Regions from separate parts of the Chengkuizengella sp. SCS-71B genome, predicted to be linked through region 1. Evidence: riboswitches for the same ligand, from Rfam matches in the RefSeq annotation. Region 1 holds a riboswitch; the other holds the start of a gene.
What was found. Region 1 has a riboswitch for S-adenosylmethionine ahead of VQL36_RS19020 (methionine ABC transporter ATP-binding protein). Riboswitches for the same ligand answer to the same signal wherever they lie in the genome.
Positions count from the first base shown of each region.

Region 1 (4,803 bases):
TTAGAAAAACGTTGGATTGAAGGACAGGCTAGTATCTTGGCGTCTCATCTACATGATGGAGAGATGTGTCCTGTTTGTGGTAGTAAGGAACATCCTTTGAAAACTAGCGCCTCAGAAGAGATTCCATCAAAACAAGATCTAGATTTGTCTAGAAAAGAAAAGGAACTGACTCAAGATGAATACCGCAAAGTTGAAGCAAAATTAGACAACTTCTATTTACAAATCAAAGAAAAAGAAATAGCAGTCGTTCAGTATGGTTTTCACTTAGAACATATGAATGAAGAGTACAATCAATTTATTCAAGAAGGGAAAAAACTAAAAAAAGAAGTAGAATTGCTAAAAGAAAAACAAATTAGGTTGAATGAACTGAAGCCAATGTTGGAACAGTTGAATCAAGCCTTAGATCAAAAAATGCAGAATAAAGATAAAAACGCAACAGAACTAAACGAAATAAATACAAAATATTCTACTGAAAAAGCATTATTGGAACAAAGCGTTGTGAATATACCGGAAGAAGTTCGATCTCTTGTAAAATTACAAGAAAGAATTGAAATAACACAAAAAAACAAAGAGAATTTAGAGCATCAATGGAAAACCGTACAGGAACAGCTTGAACAAACGAAAATACAACAATCAGAAGTGAACGTGCATTTCATCAATACAGAAAACCAGGTGCTAGAAACGAAGGATAAACTAGATAAAGTGAATAACCAATTTACCCAAAGCTTAGAAGAAGCTGGTTTTTCACAAGAAATAGATTATCAGAATGCAAAAATGGCAAAGGAGAATCGTCAACAACTTACACAACAAATAGAAGAGTGGAAATATAACTTGTCATTAGTAACCAAACAGATAGAAGAACTAAAGGATGAATTAAAGGATAAAAAACAGTTTGATTTAAATGAGATACAGGGTGAATTAGATCAATTAGAAAAACAGGTCGGACACATTCGAGAACAATTTTATGAAGTACATAACTACGCTGAACGAGCTGAAGAAGGAAAACAGAACATTTTATCAGTGAGTAAAAAAGTACAGGAAGCTGAGGAGCATTACCAGTTAATTAAAGATTTATACGATGTAATACGAGGAGACAATGCAAAGCGGATTTCCTTTGAACGATATTTACAGATCGAGTTTTTAGAGCAAATCATTCAGATGGCAAATCAAAGGCTGAAGAAGTTATCAAACGGTCAATTTCAATTGTTACGTAGTGATCGATTGGAAAAAAGGGGAAGACAAAGTGGCCTTGGCTTAGATGTATATGATCACTACACTGGACAGTTGCGTGATGTAAAAACGATGTCTGGTGGGGAAAAATTTAATGCATCTCTTTGTTTAGCTCTAGGAATGGCAGATGTGATTCAGTCCTATCAAGGTGGAATCTCCATTGAAACGATGTTTATTGATGAAGGATTTGGTTCATTAGATGAGGAATCTTTAACAAAAGCGATAGATACATTGATAGATTTACAAAAATCAGGACGGATGATTGGTGTTATTTCACATGTCCAAGAATTAAAACAGTCTATTCCAGCTGTATTAGATGTCAAAAAAACAAAAGAAGGAATCAGTATTACAGCGTTTGATGTGAGATGAATTTTTAAAAAATTATATTAAATTATGAAATGAAAGGTTTGACATCATATGAAAGGCATGTTAGAATCATTTTCATACTTTATTTAAGTCACTTAAAAATTTCATAATAAAACTGCTCTTATCAAGAGAGGTGGAGGGAATGTGCCCTATGAAACCCGGCAACCGTCAATGCTAAATTGAAATGGTGCCAATTCGCACAAAGTGAAAACTTTGGAAGATGAGAGAAAGGTAAATCATATATTTAATTACTAGCCTTTCTGCTCATGCAGAAAGGTTTTTTTGTTATCAAAATTTAGGCGGGTGAAGCATCATGATTAAATTAAAGCAAGTAACCAAAACATATGAGACTGGAGACAGTATCGTGACAGCTGTTCAAAAAGTAGATTTGAATATTGCTGCTGGTGAAATATTCGGAATTATTGGTTATAGTGGGGCTGGTAAAAGCACATTGATCCGTTTACTGAATGGATTAGAAACTCCAACTCACGGAACCATTACTGTTGCTGAAAGAAATATGACAACAATTAGTAGACGAGAATTAAGAAAAGCTCGACAAGAGATCGGCATGATTTTTCAACATTTTAATTTATTGTGGTCACGAACGGTTCAGGAGAATATTTCATTTCCACTTGAAATAGCAGGTATACCTAAAAAAGAGCGTATGAATATAGTAAATGAAATGATTAAACTAGTTGGATTAGAGGGTAGGAAGAATTCATATCCATCACAACTAAGTGGTGGTCAAAAGCAGCGGGTTGGTATTGCCAGGGCATTGGCGAATAGGCCAAAAGTGCTGTTATGCGATGAGGCTACGTCTGCATTAGACCCACAAACGACAGATTCTATCTTGGATCTTTTAGTAGATATCAATCAAAAGTTAGGAATAACCATCGTGTTAATCACGCATGAAATGCACGTGATACGTAAAATATGTCATCGTGTTGCAATGATGGAAGATGGACAGGTTGTAGAGGAAGGAAACGTATTTGATGTATTTCAAAATCCTCAGCAATCCATGACGAAAAGATTTGTAAACCAAGTCATTGAACCAGAATCTTCGAATGAAATGATAGAAAACTTATTAGTTCAACATCCAAAAGGAAAAGTCATTCAATTGACCTTCATAGGTGATACAGCTGAGATGCCTTTGATTACAAATGTGATCAGAAAGTTTGATGTAAGTTTTAATATATTACATGGAAAAGTTTCTCAAACATATGGAGGAGCAGTAGGAACCATGTTTGTACATGTGGATGGTGAACCAGAAAAAGTAGAACATTCTATAAAATACATTCGACAGCAAAAGGTGAAGGTGGAGGTGTTAACCCATGAAAGAATTACTGCCTAATGTGAATTGGGATAAAATGTGGGAAGCTACAGGGGAAACCATTTATATGACAGCTATCTCAGTAGTGGCTACATTTGTTCTTGGAATCATTTTAGGTCTACTATTGTTCTTAACCTCGAAAGGGAATATTTATGAAAATAAAATCATTCATGCTTTTGTGGCTGCCATTGTTAATATATTTAGATCTATTCCGTTTATTATTTTAATCATTCTATTGATCCCTTTTACGAAAGTCATTGTGGGAAGCATGATTGGTGAAAATGCAGCGTTACCGGCTCTCATTATTGGAACAGCTCCGTTTTATGCAAGGATGGTAGAAATTGCTCTGAGAGAAATAGATAAAGGTGTTATTGAAGCAGCTAAAGCAATGGGCGCCAAAACTTCTACAATTATCTGGAAGGTGTTGCTTCCTGAATCTATGCCCGCATTAGTATCTGGTATTACGGTAACTGCGATTGCTTTAGTAGGTTATACAGCAATGGCTGGGTTTGTGGGAGCAGGCGGCTTAGGGAATTTGGCCTTTCTACAAGGATATCAACGGTTTCAATATGATTATACTTTCATCACTACCATTGCCATATTAATCATTGTATTTTCAATTCAGTTTGTAGGTGACTATGTCACTTCAAAAATAGATAAAAGATAAAAAAAGGAGAGAGAAACATGAAGAAAGTTTTACTATCAGTTATATTATTTACTATTGTACTAGCTTTGACAGCTTGTGGAGCAAGTGATAGTCAGGAAGGTACTGATGAAGTGAAGAATGAAGGAGGTAATCAAGAAGCAGTAACATTAGTAGTTGGAGCTTCCAATGTACCTCATGCTGAAATTTTAGAGCAAGCTGTACCTGTGTTAGCTGAAAAAGGGATTGAACTAGAAATTGTTACATTCCAAGATTACGTTCTACCAAATACAGCGCTAGCTGAAAAAGAATTAGATGCCAATTATTTTCAACATATTCCATATTTAGAAAGTCAATTAGCTGATCATGGTTATGATTTTGTTAATGCCGGTGGGATTCATATTGAGCCAATAGGAGTATATTCACAAAACTATGAAAGTTTAGCTGATTTACCAGAAGGGGCTCAATTAATTATGAGTAACTCTGTAGCAGATCATGGTCGATTCTTATCTTTATTACAAACTGAAGGGTTAATCACTTTAAAAGAAGGGATTGATACTACTAAGGCTACTATAGAAGATATTGCTGAAAATCCTAGAAACATTGAATTTATTGCAGATATCGAAGCGGGTCTTTTACCGCAAGTATACAACAACGGTGAAGGAGATGCAGTTTTAATTAATACAAACTATGCGATTGATGCTGGATTAAACCCAGTTGAAGATGCGATTGCACTCGAAGGTTCTGAATCTCCATATGTGAACATTATCACTGTAAGAAGTGGTGATGAAACTCGTGAAGAGATCCAAACATTAGTTGAGATTTTACGTTCAGAGGATATTCAAAACTTTATTCTTGAAGAGTATAACAATTCAGTTGTTCCAGTATCAGAGTAAGATAATAAGATAACTTAATAAAAGATATATTAGTGTAAAATCCCCATTGTATTATTCAATGAGGATTTTACTATATATATAGACTCAATATAGAAGGAAGTTAACATGCTTGTTTTCGATTGTTCATATCACATAGTTTATTTATCCAGTTTTTAATAATCTATTCGTTTGATGGGGTAGTTTTAATGAATTTTCTGAATATTGTGATATAATAAAGTAAGGAAATGTTTTGTTCCTTGAAAGTTTTGATTCTAATGACTGTATCCATGTTTTAACGATCTTCAAGCAAGCTTCTTTCGAAATCCCAAGATTTATTTAATCTATTAGAGAGGAGAGGA
Region 1 is NZ_JAZHSH010000001.1:3,922,199-3,927,001, reverse strand. It holds gene VQL36_RS19025 (SMC family ATPase) at 1-1,599, shown strand, start outside; SAM riboswitch class I at 1,715-1,823, shown strand; gene VQL36_RS19020 (methionine ABC transporter ATP-binding protein) at 1,910-2,947, shown strand; gene VQL36_RS19015 (methionine ABC transporter permease) at 2,928-3,593, shown strand; gene VQL36_RS19010 (MetQ/NlpA family ABC transporter substrate-binding protein) at 3,611-4,465, shown strand.

Region 2 (4,803 bases), 3.1 Mb from region 1:
CAACACCAACTAATTTTTTATCTTCATCTAATACATATAGGTAATAAATATTTTCAGCTATTTGAGCAAATGCTTTTATTTTGTCTATGGCTTCACGTACAGAATAATAACTGCGTATCCATACATAACGGTTCGTCATCATTCCCCCTGCAGTTTCAGGTGGATATTGCATTAAATTTTGAACCGTTTTGGATTCTTCTATTTGCATGGAAGACAAAAATTCTTCCATTTTTTCATCAGACAGCTCATTCAATAAATCAGCAAGATCATCATTTTCCATTATATCCATTACTTTTGATGATTTTTCTATTCCTAGAGCTTGTAATATTTCTAGTTGAAGTTCGCTTTCCAATTCTTGTATTAAAATAGCTAAATGCTTCGGTGATAAACACAAAATAAACTTCATTCTATGTTTATCTGGTAAAGCTTTGTAAAGTTCAGCAATATCATAAGGTTGCAGTTCATCAAATAAATTTTGAACTTCCTCTTTTTTATAATCCTTAATGTATTTAATGACTGTTAAAAGAACATTTTCAATTTGTGAATGTTTCATCTAAGTATTCACCCAAATTCGTTAATATAATTGTAAATTGCCCCATAATGAACAATAGCATAAACAAAATTTTAAATAAATGAAATTTAGCACATTTATTTCATTATATTTATTATTTTTCTTCTTGACTCAAATTCTTTTTTCAATTAAAGTAATAATAATTAAATAATCGTGAAACTCTTATCAAGAGCAGGTGGAGGGACTAGCCCGATGAAACCCGGCAACCGGCAATTTTATGCACGGTGCTAATTCTTGCAGAAGTGAAACTTCTGAGAGATGAGAGAGGATATCATTGAATAATGATATAAAAAACCTTTCTCAGTAAGCAGTGAGAAAGGTTTTTTTCTAACTACTCTGATGAGTTTTGTGATTGATACATTCAAACTAAAGGAGTGAAGTTGAGATGCCCGTTAAAATTCCAGATCATCTACCAGCCAGAGAAGTATTAAATAATGAGAATATTTTCGTAATGGATGAATCGAGAGCTTTTCATCAGGATATTCGCCCATTGAAGGTGATTATGTTAAATTTAATGCCTACCAAGGAGACGACTGAAACACAAATTTTACGCTTATTAAGTAATACCCCTTTACAAGTAGAATTTACCTTAATTCACCCTAAAACACATGCAAGTAAAAATACATCACAAGAACATTTAAAACAATTTTATAAAACGTTTGAAGAGGTTAGGCATCTGCGTTTTGATGGGATGATCATTACTGGAGCTCCCGTTGAGACTTTAAACTTTGAAGATGTGAACTATTGGGAAGAATTAAAGGATATTATGGAATGGTCTAAAGAACACGTTACCTCAACATTGCATATATGTTGGGCGTCACAAGCAGGCTTATATCATCACTTTGATGTTCCTAAATATTTGTTGGATGAAAAAATATTTGGAGTATTCCAACACCAAACGAATGTAAAAAACGTGAAATTATTTAGAGGCTTTGATGAAGTATTTAATGCCCCCCAGTCAAGACATACAGAGATACGTAGAGAAGACATTGAAAAACACGAAAATTTAGAAATATTATCTGAGTCAGAAGAGGCAGGAGTTTACATTGTAGGAACTAAAGATGGCAAGCAAATTTTTGTAACAGGTCATGCTGAGTACGATGCAGAGACTTTAAAATGGGAATATGACAGAGATATTAATAAAGGAATGGAATGTGCGATCCCCAAAAATTATTTTCCTAAAGATGATCCTGCTAATAAACCTTATAGTACTTGGAGAGCACATGGAAGTTTATTGTTTTCAAATTGGTTGAACTATTATGTATATCAAGAAACATCCTATGATTGGGTTATTTAAAGGAGGACATAGTTATGAGAATAGAAAGCCGCTTAGCTCAAATAGGTTCACAAGCTGATCCTAAAACTGGGGCTGTTAGTTACCCCATTTATCACTCTACTGCATTTAGGCATCCAAAACTAGGGGAAAGTACTGGATTTGATTATGCTAGAACTAAAAGTCCAACACGTACCATATTAGAAGATGCCATAGCAGACCTGGAAAGTGGAGACGCTGGGTTTGCATGCAGTTCAGGAATGGCTGCATTACAGACTATATTTGCTTTATTTTCACAAGGGGATCATTTGATTGTTTCATTAGATCTTTACGGTGGAACATATAGATTATTGGAGCAAACAATGTCTCGATTTGGTGTTACATCAAGTTATGTGGATACTAATAATATTGAAGAGATGGAAAAGCTTGTGACTCCAAATACGAAAGCAGTTTTGATCGAAACACCAACAAACCCTTTAATGATGGTGACAGATATTGAGAAAGTCAGCACATGGGCAAATTCGAAAAATATGCTTACCATTGTGGATAATACATTGCTTTCACCATACTTTCAAAGACCACTTGAATTAGGTGCGGATATTATCATTCACAGTGCCTCAAAATACCTTGGCGGGCATAATGATGTTATTGCAGGGTTAATTATTACAAAAGGTGATCAGTTATCTGAGAAGATGTTTGAGTTACATAATTCCATTGGTGCCATATTAGGACCTCAGGATTGTTGGTTATTAATGAGAGGTATGAAGACGTTAGCGCTCAGAATGGAACGTCATCAAGAAAATGCAACGAAAATAGCCGAATTTTTACTTGAACATCCAATGGTGGATGAAGTGTTTTATCCTGCTATACCAACACACCCTGCACATGAAATTCAAAATCGACAATCTTCAGGAAACACGGGTATTTTCTCTTTTAAAATGAAAGATGTAAGAATGATTGAGCCTATATTACGTCATATTGAAATTATTGCATTTGCAGAGAGTTTGGGGGGAGTAGAATCACTAATGACTTATCCTTCAGTACAAACTCATGCTGATATTCCAAAAGAAATTCGTGAAAAAGTAGGAGTAGATGATCGTTTATTACGTTACTCAGTAGGTATAGAACATGTTGAGGATTTAATTACAGATTTATCTCAGGCTTTTGAAAAGGCAAGGATTGAGGTTGACGGGGAATAAGAGCACTCATAACTAATTTCTTCATTAAAATAACCATAAAAACATAAACTAACGCCAGAACTAGTGGAGTTAGTTTATGTTTTGTTTATATATTTATTCCGTCACAAGATCTTTTTTCATTCCCTGTTCTTTCTTTTCTTTTCCAATGATCACAGATTTCTTTTTATCCCGTTTAATACGTCCGTTTCCTACGGAAAGAGCAACAAATATACCTAAAGCAATAATACTTAATCCTGTTAAAAATACAAAGGAGAACGATTGTGACCATGCGGTTTTAATTGCAAGTACAACCCCATGTAATGTTTCTTCAGGAATAGGCAATATTTCTTTTAGTTTATTAGGTGTTGTAATTAAAATGCCAAATAAATCATCTGGTTCATCACCAATAGTAGTTAAAGTAGAGACTACAGTTGGATCACTTTGCTGACTTGTTACATCCGACATTTTATTACTTAATGTATTGTTCATAACAACATTGAAGATCGTTACTCCAATGGTACCTCCAATAGATCTAAAGAATGTAGATGCAGATGTTACAGAGCCCAACTTTTCTTTTGGAAAAGCATTTTGTACAGCAATCATCAATGTAGGCATGACTAGCCCCATCCCAAATCCCATGACAATCATAAATCCATAAGCGGTCCATATCGTTGAATTGAGCCCCATCGTACTCATTAGGAAAAATCCAATACTTGTAATAATCATTCCTACGGTAAGGTTTGTTCTATATTTAATTCGTAATAACAACCTACCACCTATGACGCTAGCAACAATCAATGAAATCATCATCGGTGTCATAGTAGATCCTGCTTCTGTTGGGGAAACACCTAAGATTGCTTGCATAAACATAGGAACAAACATGATGGCACCAAACATCCCTAATCCTAACAGAAAGCCTAGACCATTAGTCGTGGCAAACACTCTATTTTTAAACAGACTTAGATCTAATATCGGTTCATCCGTTTTTCGTTCAATGAAGATGAAAATAATGATTAATAGTATGGAAATTCCAAAAATAATATAACTAGTAAATGATAGCCAAGCAAATTTATCTCCTCCGAAAGTTAAACCGAGCAATAATAAAGTCAGTGCTGGGATTAATGTCATGATTCCAAAAAAATCAATATTTAGTTCTTTCCGTTTTATAAAACCAAACAAAATAAAGATGAAGAGAGGAATTCCGAATATCAAATAACTTTCTATGGAGTTCCATTCAAAGGTATCTCCACCAAGAATTAAACCAATCAATAACAGGGTGCCTGCAATAACTAAAGAAATTTTACTAGTCAATCCGATGCTAACTTTTTCTGTTTGTTGTACAATTTCATTTTTCATACCTATAAAAATTAACGTAGCAGATAAAACTCCAAATGGTACATTAATTAAAAAGATCCAGTGCCAGCTAATCGTATCTACAAAAAAGCCTCCAACTAACGGACCGATAACTGAGCTCAGGCCAAAAATGGCTCCAAATACTCCTTGCCATTTTGCACGCTGTTCAGCTGTGAAAATATCTCCCACAATGGTTTGTGACAATGGCATAATCATACCGCCGCCTATACCTTGAATACCGCGGAAAATGATTAACTGTTCCATTGTAGTTGCAGTTGCACACAACGCAGATCCTACTATGAAAATGACCATTCCAGTTAAGTATAAGTATCTTCTTCCAAATAAATCAGATATTTTCCCAACAATAGGAATAACAGCAGTAGATGTAATTAAGTATGCTGTAGTTACCCATGCAAAAATTTCAAAAC
Region 2 is NZ_JAZHSH010000001.1:869,758-874,560, forward strand. It holds gene mgtE (magnesium transporter) at 1-553, opposite strand, end outside; SAM riboswitch class I at 731-836, shown strand; gene metA (homoserine O-acetyltransferase MetA) at 957-1,868, shown strand; gene VQL36_RS04290 (PLP-dependent transferase) at 1,883-3,043, shown strand; gene VQL36_RS04295 (MDR family MFS transporter) at 3,137-4,803, opposite strand, start outside.
Region 2: another riboswitch for S-adenosylmethionine. It lies ahead of metA (homoserine O-acetyltransferase MetA); the one in region 1 lies ahead of VQL36_RS19020 (methionine ABC transporter ATP-binding protein).